Regions from separate parts of the Bradyrhizobium sp. HKCCYLRH3097 genome, predicted to be linked through region 1. Evidence: predicted binding sites of a transcription regulator. Region 1 holds the regulator's gene; each other region holds the start of a gene.
The links. Region 1 encodes LexA, which represses DNA repair genes until DNA is damaged. Its sites were predicted from a motif close to TGTTCNNNNTGTGTTCNG; they were not measured.

Region 1 (4,502 bases):
CACACGACCGAGCGCGCCGCCTGTCGCGCGGCTGCGGGATAGCATTCAAAATGAACTCTCTGCATCACGTCTGCTCCGGCCGCGCGCGGCTCGCCGCCGAGGTTGCCGGCCAGGGAGACCCTGTCGTCTTCCTGCACGCCGCAGTGTTCGACCGCTCCATGTGGCGCGCGCAGATCGAGGGCGTCGCGGCAACGCATATGGCGATCGCCTATGACCGGCGCGGATTTGGTGAGACGGTCGCCTATGAGGAAGCTCATTCTCCGGTCGAGGACCTGCTCGCCGTCGTCGACGCGTTCGCGCCGGGGCGGCCGGCGACGCTGATTGCCTGCTCGCAAGGAGGCCGCATCGCGCTCGACTTCGCGCTTCGCCATCCGTCACGTATGGCATCGCTGGTGCTGATCGCACCTTCGATCAGCGGCGCGCCGGAGCCGGTCTATCCACCGGAGATCAAGGCGCTAACGGCGTCGTTGGCCGCTGCCGAGGCCGCACAGGATTGGGATCGGGTCAGCGCTATCAAGGCGCATCTGTGGGTCGACGGTCCCTTGCAGCGCGAGGGACGCATCTCCGGCGAGCCGCGCGAGACGTTCCTGAAGAAGAACGCCGCCGCACTCCGCGCGCCGCCAACCGGCGCGACTCTCGATATGGCACCAGCCTTCCCGCGCCTCGCGGAGATCGTCGCGCCATCGCTCGTCATCTGGGGGGACTTGGACTTTCCTCACATCCAGCAGCGAAGCAGGCTGCTCGCCGCAACAATGCCGAACGGGTCAGGACATGAGCTGGCCGGAACGGCGCACCTGCCGAGCCTGGACCGTCCGCAGGAGGTCACGCGGTTGATTGCAGACTTTCTCGCGCGATCGTGAGGCCGCGCCCCGGGCACGGCCCACAGCAGACGGTCGGAACGCAGGGAGCCGGCCTAGGCCCTTGGCCGCGCCGTGCGCGTTCGGTTAGAAGGCGATTCATTCGATCTGCCGTCTCCGTCCGAAGGAACTCCCATGGCCCTGATGCCGGTGTCTGATGCGTTGTCCGCCGTGCTCGCCGGCGCCGAGCCGCTGGCCGAGGAGCAGGTCGGGCTGGACGAAGCGTTTCACCGCATCCTGGCGCGGGACCTCGCGGCGCTGCGGACGCAGCCGCCCGAGGCGATGTCGGCGATGGACGGCTATGCCGTGCGCGCGGCGGACGCCGCCCAGGCCAAGGCGCGGCTGAAGGTCATCGGGGAGGTCGCGGCGGGGCGGCCGTTCGATCGCGTGGTTGGACCCGGCGAGGCGGCGCGGATCTTCACCGGTGGCGTTGTTCCGGAGGGCGCGGACGCGGTGGTGATCCAGGAGGACACGATCGCCGAAGATGGCCACGTCGTGATCACCGAGGCCGCGATCAAGGGCCGGCATATCCGGCCGGCGGGCGTCGACTTTCACCAGGGCATGGTGCTGCTGAAGTCCGGGCGCCGGCTCAGCGACCGCGACCTGTCGCTGGCGGCCAGCATGAATCATCCGGCGCTGCCGGTGCGGCGCCGGCCGAAGGTGGCGCTGCTCGCCACCGGCGACGAGCTGGTGATGCCGGGCTCGACGCCCGGCCCGGGCCAGATCGTCTATTCCAACGGCTACGCCTTGCGGGCGCTGGTGCGCAACGAGGGCGGGACCCCGATCGATCTCGGCATCGCCGCGGATACGATGGAGGCGACGATCGCCGGCATCCGCCGGGCCCGAGAGGCCAAGGCCGACATCTTGATCACGACCGGCGGCGCCTCGGTCGGCGATCACGACCTGGTCAAGCAGGCGCTCGAAGCCGAGGGCGTCGAGATGGCGTTCTGGAAGATCGCGATGCGGCCGGGCAAGCCGATGATGCACGGACGGCTCGGCGACATCAGGGTGATCGGACTGCCCGGCAATCCGGTGTCGTCCTATGTCTGCGCCCTCCTGTTCCTGGTGCCGCTGATTCGGCGGCTGCTCGGCCGCGACGAGGCCGTGATGCCGCGCGAGACCGCCCTGCTCGGCCGCGAGCTCGGGCCGAACGATTCGCGCGAGGACTATCTGCGGGCGCGGCTCGAAGAGCGCGCCGACGGCACGCTGATCGCCACCCCGGTGAGCCAGCAGGATTCGTCGCTGCTCGGCAATCTCGCGCTCTCGCAGGCTGTGGTGATCCGGCCGGCGTTTGCGCCGAAGGCGCCTGCCGGCAGCCCGTGCGAGATCCTGCGCCTGCCGAATTGAGCCGCTTCCCCGGTAAAGCCCGGTCTGTTCATCATATTTTTAGGATTGCGGAACACACATCGAACATATAGTGTCCGTTCATGATTTGTTTTTAGTATGTTGCGGGCGACGCGATGACGGTCCGACTCCAGGGCGCTCTCAGCCGGTTTGTGCGCGAGGCGCAGCTCTTGGACTCGGACGACAACAAACCGGGGACCAGGTCGAGATGCTGACGCGCAAACAGTACGAACTTCTGCGGTTCATCAACGAGCGGCTCAAGGAAGCCGGCGTGCCGCCGTCCTTCGACGAGATGAAGGATGCGCTCGATCTGCGCTCGAAGTCCGGCATTCATCGCCTGATCACGGCGCTCGAGGAGCGCGGCTTCATCCGCCGGCTGCCCAACCGCGCCCGCGCGATCGAGGTGATCAAGCTGCCCGAGCTGTCACAGGCCGCCAACAACCGCCGCGGCTTCACCCCATCGGTGATCGAGGGCAATCTCGGCAAGGTGCGCACCAGCACTCCCGCGCTGGACGATGGCGAGCGCCCCGTCGCAGTGCCGGTGATGGGCCGCATCGCCGCCGGTACTCCGATCGAGGCGCTACAGACGCGCAGCCACACCATCAGCGTGCCTGCCGACATGCTCGGCAACGGCGATCACTATGCGCTCGAGGTGCGCGGCGACTCCATGGTCGATGCCGGCATCCTCGACGGCGACATGGCGCTGATCCAACGCAACGAGACCGCCGACACCGGCGACATCGTGGTGGCGCTGATCGACGATGAGGAAGCGACGTTGAAGCGCTTCCGCCGCCGCGGCGCATCGATCGCGCTGGAGCCGGCCAACACCGCCTACGAGGTACGCATCCTGCCGCCGAACCGGGTGAAGATCCAAGGCAAGCTGGTCGGGCTGTACCGCAAGTACTGATCGCGAATGGGATCGGTCGATGGGCGGCGGGCGCACGCGCTTTCGCCGCCGATCGGAGGCTGCCCAGCAAAATACGTCACGCGCGAATGCACCTCATGATGTGCAGCGCGGCATGCTCAAACGCTTGTGATCGGCTGCGGGCACACGCGATGCAGATCAGCGCAGAATTGCCGCGAAGCGCGCGCTAACATCACCATCGATGTCCACTCTGATAGAGGCCTGCGCCTGTCCGGGGGGAGCGTGGGTCGGCTATCTCTCAACGAGGAGCGATCCGATGTGTGACTACAGCCTCCATGCGGTTGCGTCCCGTCCCGCCAAGGTCGGCGAGACGTTGATCTCGATGATCTTCCGTGGCACCGCCACCCGCGGCTTCGCGCTGGAGAGCGAGCCGACCGTCGCAGTCTGCATGCTGCCCGGCACCGAGTTGGCCTTCGCCGAGGACGTCCGCTACGACAGCCGCTGGCTCTGGACCCGGACGATCCGCGAGCGCGTCGCAAAGTTCAACAGCATCGAGACTCACATTCCCGATCGCCATCACGACGCGATCGAATTCGCCGATGGCCGCCACGTGCTGGTGACCCAGCTCTGCGAGGGCCAGCGCGTCACCGTGCTGCAATTGCCGGTCAGCAAGCAGCCGGCGGAGCGACGCCCGGACATCGCCGAGGACGTGCCGCCTTCGCAGGCCACACCGATTCGCCGCATCAGCATCACCTGAGGGGTCTCCGCATCGGCATTTCTCTCGGTCGTGAGCGAGCTTTCGACCGTGGGAGATTTGGGTTCTGCAAGCGCAAAGTCCTCTCGGGCGAACCTCACGCCCCGGCATCGCATCGGATAGGAACGACATCCCTCGGCCGCCATGATGTGCCGGGGGAGCCTGCTGCCGTGGTCAACAAGATCGATTGGAACAAGGCCGCCGGGATCACCGAGCCCGGCTGCAATATGCTTGTGTTCGGATGGCTGACAGTCACGGCTGACGACATCGCCATCTGGCAACGTTATCCGCGCGCTGCGTTCACGCTGGCCGAAAGCCCCTCGCTGTTCGATGGACTTGGCAACATGGACCCTGGCGACACAGAGTATCATCTCGGTACGTTCGAGCTGCCCGGCACTCAGTCTTCTTCGCCCTGCTCCGTCTCCGGCGGCGTCGCGTCCTGAGGCCGCACGGCCGGCGCGCGCGGCGTCAGCGTCGTGTCGAACTCGCCGGCCTCGGCGGGCGCCGGCCACCATGGGCGGTCAGTGCCGCCGGCGCGCGCCGGCGTGACGGCGAAGCTCCTGCCCTGCCGCACCAGCATCAAGGCGCCCTGCTGCCGCAGCCGCTCGCGATCGATGACGGCCGCCGCGCAGGATGACGGCGCGGCGCGCGCGGTGACGATGAGCGCGGCACGGGCGCAATC
Region 2 (4,502 bases), on a different contig from region 1:
GTCGTCGAGCAGCGGGATCGCCGACTTGGCGAGCTTCGCTTCGGTGTATCGGTAGGCGGCCGGCGGATCGCCGTCGACGGAGCCGAAATTGCCCTGGCCGTCGATCAGCGGCACGCGCATCGAGAAGTCCTGCGCCATGCGCACCATGGCGTCGTAGATCGACTGGTCGCCATGCGGATGGTATTTACCGATGACGTCACCGACCACGCGCGCGGACTTGACGTATTTCTTGTCGGGCGTGTGCCCCTGCTCGTACATCGAATAGAGGATGCGCCGATGCACCGGCTTCAGGCCGTCGCGCGCATCGGGCAGCGCTCGCGACACGATCACGCTCATCGCGTAATCGAGGTAGGAGCGCTTCATCTCATCGAGGATGGAGACGGGACGAATGTCGGAAGGTCCGCCCGGCTCGCCGGGCTTCTCATCTTCTTTATCGGACAAAGGGGATACCGGTCGGTTTTGACACGCGAAAATCGCTTGGAATCATATAGCGCAGGAGCGTGCCGCAGGCCACCCCCAAGGCGATCCGAAGAGCGCTTTTTCTGCTCGCCTTTCCAGTCACTTAACCGGCTGCCGCGGCCGCCCATGGCAGGCTCCGGGAACCGTTTCGGCTACGGCCCGAAGACGACCTTGTGCATGATACGTCCCGGCAGCAGCGTGAACAGTCCGGCGATCACCAGGGCGCCGGAAAACAGCATGATCATGGCCCGGCGATGGGCCGCCACCCGGTGCCGGTGCGCAGCCCACACCGCCAGCGGCAGCACGGCCAGCGTGTAGATCGACAGCAGGTGGATCGGGCTCCATGGACCGACCAACCGGATGGTGTGAATCCAGAACGAACTGGCTGCAACGGCAACCATGAGCGCGACCCAGATCCAGCCGACCGTTCGATGCGGCACGGTCCCCTTCGGGGCGGCGAACTGAACGAGCCCGAGCGCGAACGCCGTCATCGCGGCGACGGCGTGCAGCTGGACGGCGGGCTCGGCGTCGAGCAGCGGCGCGAAGCTCATGGCAGCCCCCAGAGCTAGATCGCAGCCCGCAGCTCGTGCAGACGTTCCTTGATTGCGTCGACATCCACGCTGCCAGCACGCATCTTGGCTTCGGCTTGGCCTTTCACCAGCCCGCACAGTTCGACGAGCATGGCGTCATGGGCGCATACCGCGTCCATCTTGGTGTAGACGAGATCGTACTCGACGGGCTCCCAGGTCCCAAGATCGGCAAGGTTGTGCTGCATCTGAACCTCGAGGTGATCGAGCGCCGCGGCGAACTTGGCCTCCGCCGTGAGCTTCGCCTCAAATTCATGGAACAGGTCGAATATCTCCTGCCCGCCTCCCCCGGGCAAGCGCGACCGGATGACTTCGATCGCCTCGCGCTCCTTGGCGACCTTGGCATCCTTTCGGCTGCCGGTCTCGAAGAAGGGGACGTCTCCGACCAGCGCCTCGACGAGGTCGTGGACGATGATCATCTTCAGCACGCGATCGATCTCGACCGGTCTTTCGAGATGACGGTGCACGAGCAACGCGAGCAGAGACATGCTCCAGCTATGCTCGGCCACGCTCTCGCGGCGCCCGTCAGACAGCCAGCTGTGGCGCAACTCGCGCTTCAGGCCCTCGGCGAGCCAATAGAAGTCGAGGGTCCTTGCCACAGCCTCCATCATCGTACCAACCTCGCACGATCGCTTGCAGCACCCCGGCCGGCCCCCTCGGATGACCGCCGGCCTGCCGTCCAGACACGGGCAAGCCGGCTCGCATCAGCAGCGTCCGCGCGCGCCTCAGAACGGAATGTCGTCGTCCATGTCGCTGTTGCGTCCGCCACCGCCCGCCGAAGCAACCGCGCGGCGCGGCGGCGCCATCGACGGACCGCTGCTGCCGAAATCACCGCCACCCATGTCATCGGAGAAGCTGCCGCCACCACCGCCCCGGCCATCGAGCATCGTCAGGGTGGAGTTGAAGCCCTGCAGCACGACCTCGGTCGAGTACTTCTCGACACCGCTCTGATCGGTCCATTTGCGGGTCTGCAGCGCGCCCTCGATGTAAACCTTGGCGCCCTTCTTCAAATACTGCTCGGCGACCTTGCAAAGACCCTCGTTGAAGATCACCACGCGGTGCCACTCGGTCTTTTCCTTGCGCTCGCCTGTCGCCTTGTCGCGCCACGTTTCCGACGTCGCAATGCTCAGATTGGCGATCGGCCGCCCATCCTGCGTGCGCCGGATCTCGGGGTCCTTGCCGAGGTTGCCGACCAGAATCACCTTGTTCACACTACCCGCCATCACCACTCTCCCGCGGTTCTCGATCATCGGACCGGCCGTCCACACCGGCCTCACGGCGTCCGGTGGCTAACCCTTCCTCTCGCGGCGGACCCTATACGGTTGCCGCGCGGTCCACCCGCCCTGTCCATTGCTTATCCACATATAGCAGGCGGAAGGCCATTGTTCCAGTTTTGTTCGCGCGCATATGTCTACAACCGTGCGTCGAGTTCCACGGAACTCGATGGAACCGCAAGTTCTCGCAATGGAACCCGGAAAAAGTTCCCTTATTCACGAAAAAGGGATTAACTTTCATTAAGTTAGCCGGCCTCACTTCCTCCTCGGCTGTGGCTTTTGGGAGACGGTATCCAGGGTTGAATCGCGTATATTTGAGGATGGATTGGGGCCGCAAGCGTGGTCGCACCAACTTCACAGACGAGCGTCTCCGGGGACCATTTTGGAGACGCCCAACGCGGGAGACTTGGGATGAAACGAATTTTTCTCGGAGCTGTCAGCTTGATGGTTTTGGGGGCGCTGACGCCGGCGGGAGCCGCCGATCTCGCCGCCCGCCCGTACACGAAGGCCCCGGTGATGGCGCCGGCGCCGCTTCCGACCTGGGCCGGCTTCTACCTCGGCCTGCAGGGCGGCGGCGGCTGGGGCCGCAGCAACGAGACCTTCTTCGGGGCGCCGAATACGGCGATCTTTGCCGGCACCCAGAACTATGACACCAGCGGCGGCTTCGTCGGCGGTGTGGTCGGCTACAACTGGCAGGTCGACAACATCGTGTTCGGTCTCGAGGGCGACTATCACTGGGCCGACATCAACGGCCGGTCGGGCGTCGTCAACGCCGGTCTCGGCGATACCTACTTCACCAGGCTGCGCGGCTTCGGCGACATCAAGGGCCGCCTCGGCTGGGCTGCGGGTCCGGCGCTGTTCTTTGTCAGCGGCGGCGCTGCCGTCGGCGATCTCCAACACCGCTACGACGCAGCGCTCAATGGTGGCGCGGCGAATAGCTTCGCTCAGAACAACTGGCGCTGGGGTTGGACGATCGGCGCCGGCGCCGAGTACATGTTCGCGCCGAACTGGTCGGCCAAGGTCGAATACAACTATCTCGACTTCGGCAAGAGCTCGATTCAGTACAGCGCGGTTCCGGCCAATCGCTCCGAGTGGAGCGACACCGTGCACACCGTCAAGGCGGGCGTCTCCTATCACTTCGGCGGCCCGATCGTGTCGCGCTACTGATTGCACGCAAAAAGCGAATATGTCGAAAGGCCGGCCTCGCGCCGGCCTTTTTTGTGTGCCAGAACCGGCACTTGCCGAGCCGTTGTGTCCTTTGGGTGACGGCTTTTTACGGCGGAAGGAGCTATCAACGTCCGGCGGGTGGGCGTTGGTGAGAGCGTGCGTGCGGGCGTCGGACGTGGTTTGGGGAATGCGATGAGAAGGCTGTTGCTGGGGGCGACAACTTCGCTGGCGCTGGGGATTGCGCCGGCCATCGCTGCCGATCTGCCCGCGCGCACCTTCACCAAAGCGCCTGCGATGATCACGACGATCTATGATTGGAGTGGCTTCTATATCGGCCTGAATGCCGGTGGCGCAGCGGCCCGCACCTGCTGGACCAACAAGGTCAGCTTTGCCGGCGTGGCCGCAACCAACGCGGAAGGCTGCCATGATGCGACCGGCGCGCTGGCGGGCGGCCAGATCGGCTATCGCTGGCAGGCTGGCGGCTGGGTGTTCGGCATCGAAGGTCAAGGCAACTGGGCCAACCTCAAGGGCAGCAACACCAGCCAGTTCGCCCCGGCCGTGACCAACCAGACCAAGATCAACGGCATCGGCGTGTTCACCGGCCAGATCGGCTATTCCTGGAACAACGTGCTCTGGTACGTGAAGGGTGGCGCCGCGGTCGCGGGTGAGAAGTACAACGGCCTCTCCACGGCCACGGGCGTGGTGCTCGACGTGTCCAGCGCCACGCGCTGGGGGGCTGCGGTCGGGACTGGTGTCGAGGTCGGCTTCGCCAAGAACTGGTCGGTCGCAGCCGAATACGAGCACCTGTTCATGGGCAACCGCACCCTCGGCTTCTCGGGTGTTCCCCTTGGAGCCGCGGGCCGGACCGATGCGGTCGGCCAGGACGTCGACATGGCGACGGTCCGCGTGAACTATCGCTGGGGCGGTCCCGTCGTTTCCAAGCACTGACCCTCGAGGGCTGACACTCGGGATCTCACGCGGCGGCGCTTGCCCGGCCTGTCGTCACTCACGCTGT
Region 3 (4,502 bases), on a different contig from region 1:
GCACGACTGTCAGTCGGTAGGCGATCTGCGTCGCGCCGTCGACCATCTCCAAGAGTTCATCGCAGGCCGGACAACGCCTCTCTCCCGCGGCGTCTTGCTGCGAGTGAAGCTCGATCCTTTGAAGGCCGGCCCTGCAGGACGGGCACGTCACGTCATTTGTTGTCATCGCCAATATGAAGCGCAACGCACGCGATCCGTTCCCCGACATCACGACAATGACGGAGGGAGATGCATCCCGAGCGGAGCTATCAACGTCGAAAGCCCCGGACGTCGTCCGGGGCTTTCTTTCGGCGCGGATGGTTTCAGGGCCGTGCGCCTACGTGTGACGGAGCCTGCAAGTGTCGGAGCTGGCAGGCTGCAAGGGATCGGTCGACGGCACACCAAAGGCGATACACTAGAGGATGTGCGGCGACCATCATCGCAACGAACAAACAAATCCGGGGCTGATCAAAAATCTGCTCAGACGTACGACAACCACGATTCTATAACGCAACCCAAAGTTTATGACAATGGTTTGTGGCTTGAAGATGTCGTGAGCGCCGGCGCGCGTGATGCGGATCACGCGGGTTTTTTCCGGGCCATTCCTCGGGCCGGCATGAGGAGCCGCGCCAATGGCGCGCTAACGCATCCTTGGGCAGGGTCCGACACGGGGGCGTCCGAGGTTCGTCGCTTCATCTGTCGTCCGTCATATGGTGGCCGTCGAGTGCTTGCACGCCACGTGATGCGGAACCTGATGGCCGGCCGCCGCTTGCGCGCGGCTGCGCGTCTGCATCGAAATCGTGCGCCTGCACGCACGACGAGCCGAACAAAAGCAGAAGAGGCGATGGAACTTCGTTCCTCTCAGGAGAACCACGGAATGTGCGATCTACGCACGCGTGTAGGAGTTGGTAGTTTCAAGGAAAAGACCTGACAAGCACGATCGGTCCAACGATTGCGGCGTTGAAGTCGGCGAGGTCTTCGCTGGGAATCCAGTACTCGCGATGCTTGCGGCCGCCGGCCTCGCGCACCTCGTAGGTGTCGATGAAGCCTCGCAGGATCGCAAAGCGCAGCACGTGGCCGGCGCCGCTCGCCGGCACGTTCCAGTCCCGTGCGATCTTCACGGCATAGTCCTCGGTCAGCACCGGGTAGAAGATCGGCTGCTCCGGAAGGCGCGGCGGAAACGCACGCATGCCCGACGCCTCGATCAAGGCAAGCTCCTTTGGGCCGACAGGGCGCCACAGCGTGAGGGTCTGTTCGTTGTTGGATCCGGTCATGCTGGTTCCGAAAATTGGAAGCAGTCTGCGAGGCTCACAGAGAAGGACCAGCAGGATGATGGGACACGGCCGAGACGACAATAACAATTTATAGTTGGGTCGGCGTCTGCCGCTGGTGCGGGAGATGAGGTTGGAGCGCTCGGACAGTTTGGTTTTAATCCGCGTGATCGCCGGTCGGCGGCTGCGCCGTTCGCGCGCATGGCTTCCGCCTCCAGCCGGATCGGGATCCCTTCGCAGTCGCCGTCATCCAGCATCCCGCATGCCGTACTTCGCTTCCGGGCGCGCTGATCGGGCAGCGCTCCCTCGCTGGTGCTCGGTGCACCGCGCGCCGGCCCTCGGCCCTCGAGCGGCAGGCGTGTCTCCCGCGGGTTGTCAGGGGCTTGTGAAAGAGGGGTGTGAATGTCGAGAAGAACATATTGCGAACAAAGAACGGATGGAGTACATTCACCTCAAGATTGCTGGCCGACCTCGTTAACCGTTTGTCCATCCCGCGAATCCCCGCCATAAGGAGCGCCAATGTCCGCCACCGCCCTGCGTATCGTCGAAGGTTCCTCCATGGATAAGAGTAAGGCGCTCTCCGCTGCGCTGTCCCAGATCGAGCGTCAGTTCGGCAAGGGCTCGGTGATGAAGCTGGGCAAGAACGACCGTTCGATGGATGTCGATACGGTGTCCAGCGGCTCGCTCGGGCTCGACATCGCGCTCGGCATCGGCGGTCTGCCGAAGGGCCGCATCGTCGAGATCTACGGGCCGGAATCCTCGGGCAAGACCACGCTGGCGCTGCACACGGTGGCGGAAGCGCAGAAGAAGGGCGGCATCTGCGCCTTCATCGATGCCGAGCATGCGCTCGATCCGGTGTATGCGCGCAAGCTCGGCGTGAACATCGACGAGCTTCTGATCTCGCAGCCGGATACGGGTGAGCAGGCGCTGGAGATCTGCGACACCCTGGTGCGTTCCGGTGCGGTCGACGTGCTGGTGGTCGACTCCGTGGCGGCGCTGGTGCCGAAGGCCGAGCTCGAAGGCGAGATGGGCGAGTCGCTGCCGGGCCTGCAGGCCCGCCTGATGAGCCAGGCTCTGCGCAAGCTGACGGCCTCGATCAACAAGTCCAACACGATGGTGATCTTCATCAACCAGATCCGCATGAAGATCGGTGTGATGTACGGCTCGCCGGAGACCACCACCGGCGGCAATGCGCTGAAGTTCTATGCCTCGGTCCGCCTCGACATCCGCCGCATCGGCGCGATCAAGGAGCGCGACGAGGTGATCGGCAATTCCACCCGTGTGAAGGTGGTGAAGAACAAGCTGGCGCCGCCGTTCAAGCAGGTCGAGTTCGACATCATGTATGGCGAGGGCGTCTCCAAGATGGGCGAGATCCTCGATCTCGGCGTAAAGGCCGGCATCGTCGAGAAGTCCGGCGCCTGGTTCTCCTACGATAGCCAGCGTCTCGGGCAGGGACGTGAGAATTCGAAATCGTTCCTCAAGGCCAATCCGGACATGACCGCCAAGATCGAAGCCGCGATCCGCCAGAACTCCGGCCTGATCGCCGAGCAGATCCTGGCCGGCAACGCCGAGCGCGACGCCGACGCCGACGGCGAGGAGCCGACGGAGGAGTAGAGGTAAGACGGCGGCGGGTGCCGTGGACGTTGCGTTGCCGACGTTCCGGCGCCCGTTTGCAGATGTGTGGTGTTCTGCCGAAATCTGCGGTTGCTGCATGACCGAATGCAGTGAGCCTGAGTTTCCGAGCGCCGGATACGATCTTCAGCGCGAATAATCGAATGCGTGCGCGCGGACGAGCGGACCGGATCCGCGCGGCGGCACCGACATTTCCGACGCCAGTCCTGGGCGCCGGGAGCCGATCGCGAGCGTGTTGATAGCGTCTTGAGCCAATCAGGTCGTGCCGGAGCCAACAGCATGACGCGTTTGATTCTAGCGGCCGATGATCCCAGCGCCGGAGCGCTTCGGAGAGGCGGCTTTGCCGACCTGGTGGTGCCAATTCTCCATCGTTTCGTATGGGGACCGTTGCCATCAGATGCCGAGTTATCGGCTTATCTCGTCCAGCGCACCGCGCGACCGAAGCGCGGGCATTGGTTGGATTTCGCCTCGCGTGGCGACTTCATGGCGGTCGGCGGGCGGAGTCAGAGTTTTCTCGAACTTGTCGACCGTTGCGATAGCGTCGAGCTGTGGATGGGGACCCGTCCGAACGACCAGTTGGTGCTGATCTGGCTCTTGGACTATCTGCGCCATCACGCGGAGATCGCGACGAAGATCGTATTGCGGCATGTCGATGTCCCGCTATCCGATGCCCCGGCCGGGCGACTCGCCGGTCGGGCCATTGCCGGCGTAGAGCTTGCGCGTGAGCATCTCGATTTGGGCCATCTGGCATGGCAGGCGTTTCGGGCGCCCACGCCGCAAGCCTGGTTCGATCTGTTGAAGCAGGATCTCAGTGCACTGCCGCAGCTTCGCCGCTGCGTGCAGGAGATGCTCGATGAGCTTCCTGGTGTTGCGACGGGCCTGGGAGCATCGGAGCTGAGAATCCTCGAATTGCTGTCAGCCGGCTATCAGCACCCATTCGACCTGTTGCCGCATCATCGGGATCGCTTTCAACGCCGCGTCTATGACTATTGGGAGGGAGGCGCGTTGCTCGACGGTCTGGCACTGGCGCCGGCGCCGGCAATTTCGGGCCTCGCCGAACGGCCGTTCTCGGTCGAGATGCACGACAGCCGTGAACGCCTCGAGCGCTACAAGGCGAGCACGCTGTCGCTGACGCCGCTCGGCAAGGCGATCCTGGCCGGCGAGGAGGATTTCAGCAGCCATAATCCGATCCGGCGCTGGTGGGGCGGCACCGAATTGATCAACGCCAATCTCTGGCGTTGGCATGCGGTGCTCATCGCTCCGGATCCCGGCACGCCTCACGTCATTGATTGTCGCGAGCCGTGGCGCCCGATCCACTGGAACATGCGTGAGGAGGCTTACTCCGCCGCCTGGGCGTAGTCCGCCACCGGCGGGCATGAGCACACCAGATTGCGGTCGCCGTAGACGTTGTCGACGCGGCCGACCGGACACCAGTACTTGTCGGTGCGCGAGGTGCCCGCGGGGAAGCAGCCCTCGCTGCGCCGGTAGGCCCTGTTCCAGTCGTCGTCGGCGATGTCGTGCACCGTGTGCGGCGCGTGGCGCAGCGGCGAGGCCTCGATTCCAAAGCGGCCCTGTTCGACCTCGGCGATCTCCTTCCGGATCGCGATCATGGCGTCGCAG
Region 4 (4,502 bases), on a different contig from region 1:
CGGCTTTTCGTCAAGGTTTTGAAGGCCGCAGCGAATAGAGGGAGCCGGGCCGGCGAACCCGAAGGGCGCGACCCGTGCATCCTCCTGGTCGGGCCGAAATCGCCAACCAGCAGAAAAGCAGGCGTATAATCAATAGTATAGCCGATAGTTTAGACCATATAAAGGGCGCATTCGGACGTGATGGATGGATATCCCGCGAACAGTCCGAAATGCCGGAATGGCGGCATGCTGGCGCGGTCGGAGGTTCGCGGCTCGGTTCCGGCAGAGCTGCGGATGACGGTCTGAGTGCTGTTCAGCTGCAAAGCGCTGGACAAACCGCCATTGTCGGACGGTTCGCGTTGTTTGAAGGCGTTTTTGGCTTAAGTAGCAAGGACGGCGCGTCGGATCGGTCCGGCGCTCAGGCAGGCGGATCGGTAGGATCATTCGTCACGTGACCATCATCTCGGTTCCCTCATTTCTCTCCTGTCGCCTGGCCGCGGCCGGGGCAGCGCTCTGCCTGTTGTTGCTGGCGCAAGACGCCCAGGCGCAGGCTCGGTTGGACGCTCAATACGAGGCTTCCCTGGCTGGCATCCCCGTCGGCAAGGGCACCTGGGCGGTCGAGATCGGGGATGATCAGTATGGTGCCGCGGCTCAGGGCGGCACCGCCGGCCTGCTCAAGAGCTTCTCGCAAGGATCAGGCACCGGCTCGGTGCAGGGGCGCGTCGTCAACGGCGCCCTGGTCGGCCAGAGCTACCAGGCATCGACCACGACGGGAAAGAAATCCGAGCAGATCCGCATCAATCTGCAGAACGGTACTGTGAAGGACTTCGCCATCGAGCCGGCGCCTCCGGTCGATCCCGACCGCATTCCGGTGACGGATGCCCACAAGCGTGGCGTGCTCGATCCGATGACGGCCTCTCTGGTGCGCGTGCCGGGCAACGGCGAGCTGCTGTCGCCGGACTCGTGCCGCGGCGCTGCGCCCGTGTTCGACGGCCGCATGCGCTACGAGCTCAAGCTCGACTACAAGCGCATGGAGAACGTCAAGGCAGACAAGGGTTATCGTGGCCCGGCGCTGGTCTGCGCGATCTACTTCACGCCAGTCGCGGGCTACATCCCGGACCGGCCGGTGATCAAATATCTGGCTCAGGCCCGCAACATGGAGATCTTCTTCGTGCCGATCGCCGGCACCCGTGTGCTGGTGCCGTTCAAGATGGTGATCCCGACCCCGTTGGGGACCGCGATGCTGGAAGCGACGTCGTTCATCACCCAGGCGGCGCCGCACGTCGCCAAGACCCAGTAGTGCGTCGTTTCTCTGCTCCTCCACATCGGAATCTCGTCGTTGCGGCACAGCCCCGTCAGCGGCTGGGCCGCGACAGCGGCCGTGGCGTGATGGTCTGAAGGCATGCCGTCCGCTATCGCTTGAATCCGATGGAGATTCCGGGTTCGCGCTGCATGATCTCCGGACTGACGGGCTCATGAGCTCCGATTTGTCGGTACCCCCTATGGATGCTGTCTGCTGCGCGTGAATCCGTTTGACTCTTCCCTGATTCTGATTCGACTCGGGACGCGCTGAACGCGCGCCAGTTCCATCGCGAAAGCGTTGCTTGTGGAGCCCGCGAAAACTTGATCTAGTGCTGGCTTGATGGCAGAGCGCGAGATGTTGCGGTGAACGAAGCCGGAAAGCCGACGGAGTCAGCGATTCCTTCGCGATTCGTTCTCAAGGCGTTCCGAAGCTTAAGCTGCGTCACTATATGCGTCACAATGTGAGACAGGGGTCAGCATCGCAGCCTCTCCAGACACACGATTATTCCGCATCCGTCGCGCGTGAACGGCGCGCTTCCAACGCCGGCTTCGAGACCCACATTTAACGAATGGCTTTTTCGTCCTCTTCGGCTGCCTCGCCTTTCGAGCGCACGTCCGACCGCGCTCCCGGAAGCGGCGTCACCGCCGTGCTCGGCCCCACCAACACCGGCAAGACGCATCTGGCGATCGAGCGCATGCTCGCGCATTCCTCCGGCATCATCGGACTGCCGCTGCGGCTGCTCGCGCGTGAGGTCTACAACAAGATCGCCGATCGCGTCGGCAGCGAGGCCGTCGCGCTGATCACCGGCGAGGAGAAGATCAAGCCGAAAAATCCGCGCTACTGGGTGTCGACCGTCGAAGCGATGCCCAGGGATCTCGACGTGTCGTTCCTGGCCGTCGACGAGATCCAGATCGCGTCCGATCTCGAGCGCGGCCACGTCTTCACCGACCGCATCCTCAATCGCCGCGGTCGCGACGAGACGCTGCTGCTGGGTGCTGCGACGATGCGTCCCATCATCGAGCGTCTGCTGCCGGGCGCGTCGATGGTGACGCGGCCACGATTGTCGCAACTCGAATTCGCCGGTGATCGCAAGATCACGCGACAGCCGCGCCGGACCGCCATCGTGGCGTTCTCGGCCGACGAGGTCTACGCCATCGCCGAGCTGATCCGCCGCCAGCATGGCGGCGCCGCTGTCGTGCTGGGATCGCTGTCGCCGCGAACCCGCAACGCGCAGGTGGCGATGTTCCAGAACGGTGACGTCGACTATCTCGTCGCCACCGATGCGGTCGGCATGGGGCTCAACCTCGACGTCGATCACGTCGCCTTCGCGTCCGACCGCAAATATGACGGCTATCAGTTCCGCCGGCTCACGCCGTCGGAATTTGCCCAGATCGCCGGCCGTGCCGGACGCGCGACGCGCAATGGCACGTTCGGCACCACCGGACGTTGTGCGCCATTCGAGCCCGAGCTGGTCAATGCGCTCCAGAACCATGCCTTCGATACCGTGAAGGTGCTGCAATGGCGCAACTCCCGGCTTGATTTCGCGTCCTTGAGCGCGCTTCAGGTCTCGCTGGCGGTCGCGCCGGCGCATGAGGCGCTGACGCGCGCGCCGATTGCGGAGGACCTGCGCGTGCTCGATCACGCCGCGCGCGATGCCGAGGTGCGCGACATCGCTCACGGCGCGGCCGCGGTCGAGCGTCTGTGGGAAACCTGCCAGATTCCCGACTATCGCAGGCTGTCGCCGGCCGCCCATGCGGAGCTGGTGACCACCGTGTTCGGCTTCCTGATGCAGAAGGGGCGTATTCCGGACGCCTGGTACGCGGCCCAGGTCGATCAGGCCGACCGCGTCGATGGCGACATCGATACGCTGTCGGGGCGGATTGCACAGATCCGTACCTGGACCTTCGTGGCCAACCGGCCCGACTGGCTGCGCGACCCTGATTATTGGCAGGGGATTACCCGCGAACTCGAAAATAAATTGTCAGACGCCCTTCATGAACGGCTCACGGAGCGTTTCGTTGATCGTCGTACCAGTGTATTGATGCGGCGCCTGCGGGAGAACAGTGTTTTGAATACGGAAATCGGCAAGACCGGCGAAGTGATCGTTGAAGGGCACGCGATCGGCCGCCTGGATGGATTCACCTTCGCGCCCGACGCCGCCGAAGCCGGCTCGGAGGCCAAGGCCTTGCAGGCTGCTGCCCAGAAGGCGCTGGCCGGCGAGATCGAGGCGCGCGCCGAGAAGCTGTCCAGCGCGCCCGACGAGCACATCGTGCTCACCGCCGACGGCACGGTGCGCTGGACCGGCGACGCGGTCGCCAAGCTGGTCGCGGCCGACGACGCGCTGCATCCGCGCCTGCGCATCATCGCCGACGAGCGGCTGACCGGTGCTGCGCGCGACAAGGTCCAGGCGCGGCTCGATCTGTGGCTGAAGACGCATATCGAGAAGCTGCTCGGCCCGCTGTTCGAGTTGTCCAAGGCCGAGGACATCACCGGCATCGGCCGCGGCATCGCGTTCCAGCTGGTGGAGGCGCTCGGCGTCATCGAGCGCGCCAAGATCGCCGCCGAGATGAAGGATCTGGACCAGCCGTCGCGCGCCACCTTGCGCAAGTACGGCGTCCGCTTCGGTGCCTACCACATCTACGTCCCGGCGCTGCTCAAGCCCGCCGCGCGCGCGCTCGCTGCGCTGCTGTGGGCCGAGAAGCAGGGCAATGTCGACATGTCCGCCCTGACCGGCGCGCAGCATCTGGCGAGCTCGGGCCGGACCTCGTTCCCGGTCGACAAGGCGCTGCCGCGCGATGCCTATCGCGTGCTCGGCTACAAGCAGGCGGGCGAGCGCGCCGTGCGCGTCGACATCCTGGAGCGGCTGGCCGACCTGATTCGTCCCGCCCTGGCCTGGCGCGACAATGCACCGGGCGAAAAGCCGGCCGGCGCCTTCGACGGCCGTGGCTTCGTGGTGACGCAGGCGATGACCTCGCTCACCGGCTCGGCCGGCGAGGACTTCGCCTCGATCCTGCGCGCGCTCGGCTATCGCATGGAGAAGCGCCCGCCGCTGCCGCCCAAGCCGATTGAGAAGCCCGTCGAGGCTGCTGCCGTCGCGGAGGCTGCCGCTGCGGAAGCCGCTCCGGCTGAGCCGGCAGATGCGCAGGCCGTGCCGGGCGGGGACCTCGCAGTTGTCGCCGGCGAGCCGGCCGACGAGCAGGTTCCCACCGTCGCGGAGGCC

Region 2: a site for LexA is predicted at 2,430-2,447, ahead of ACQR0U_RS05775 (single-stranded DNA-binding protein). Genes of this name have one in related genera too.
Region 3: a site for LexA is predicted at 1,661-1,678, ahead of recA (recombinase RecA). Genes of this name have one in related genera too.
Region 4: a site for LexA is predicted at 1,692-1,709, ahead of ACQR0U_RS02995 (helicase-related protein). Genes of this name have one in related genera too.

What each region holds. Positions count from the first base shown of each region.
Region 1 is NZ_JBNPTX010000012.1:133,460-137,961, reverse strand. Features, by position in the region: gene ACQR0U_RS25760 (LysR family transcriptional regulator) at 1-42, shown strand, start outside; gene ACQR0U_RS25755 (alpha/beta fold hydrolase) at 51-860, shown strand; gene ACQR0U_RS25750 (molybdopterin molybdotransferase MoeA) at 993-2,204, shown strand; gene lexA (transcriptional repressor LexA) at 2,410-3,108, shown strand; gene ACQR0U_RS25740 (hypothetical protein) at 3,383-3,823, shown strand; gene ACQR0U_RS25735 (hypothetical protein) at 3,991-4,263, shown strand; gene ACQR0U_RS25730 (ComEC/Rec2 family competence protein) at 4,218-4,502, opposite strand, start outside.
Region 2 is NZ_JBNPTX010000002.1:13,658-18,159, reverse strand. Features, by position in the region: gene gyrA (DNA gyrase subunit A) at 1-441, opposite strand, end outside; gene ACQR0U_RS05785 (DUF2306 domain-containing protein) at 612-1,010, opposite strand; gene ACQR0U_RS05780 (HD domain-containing protein) at 1,025-1,657, opposite strand; gene ACQR0U_RS05775 (single-stranded DNA-binding protein) at 1,772-2,269, opposite strand; gene ACQR0U_RS05770 (outer membrane protein) at 2,732-3,487, shown strand; gene ACQR0U_RS05765 (outer membrane protein) at 3,680-4,435, shown strand.
Region 3 is NZ_JBNPTX010000014.1:61,987-66,488, forward strand. Features, by position in the region: gene ACQR0U_RS27675 (hypothetical protein) at 1-52, opposite strand, end outside; gene ACQR0U_RS27680 (hypothetical protein) at 894-1,187, opposite strand; gene recA (recombinase RecA) at 1,770-2,864, shown strand; gene ACQR0U_RS27690 (DUF1835 domain-containing protein) at 3,162-4,241, shown strand; gene gcvP (aminomethyl-transferring glycine dehydrogenase) at 4,220-4,502, opposite strand, start outside.
Region 4 is NZ_JBNPTX010000001.1:657,843-662,344, forward strand. Features, by position in the region: gene ACQR0U_RS02990 (DUF3108 domain-containing protein) at 503-1,279, shown strand; gene ACQR0U_RS02995 (helicase-related protein) at 1,851-4,502, shown strand, end outside.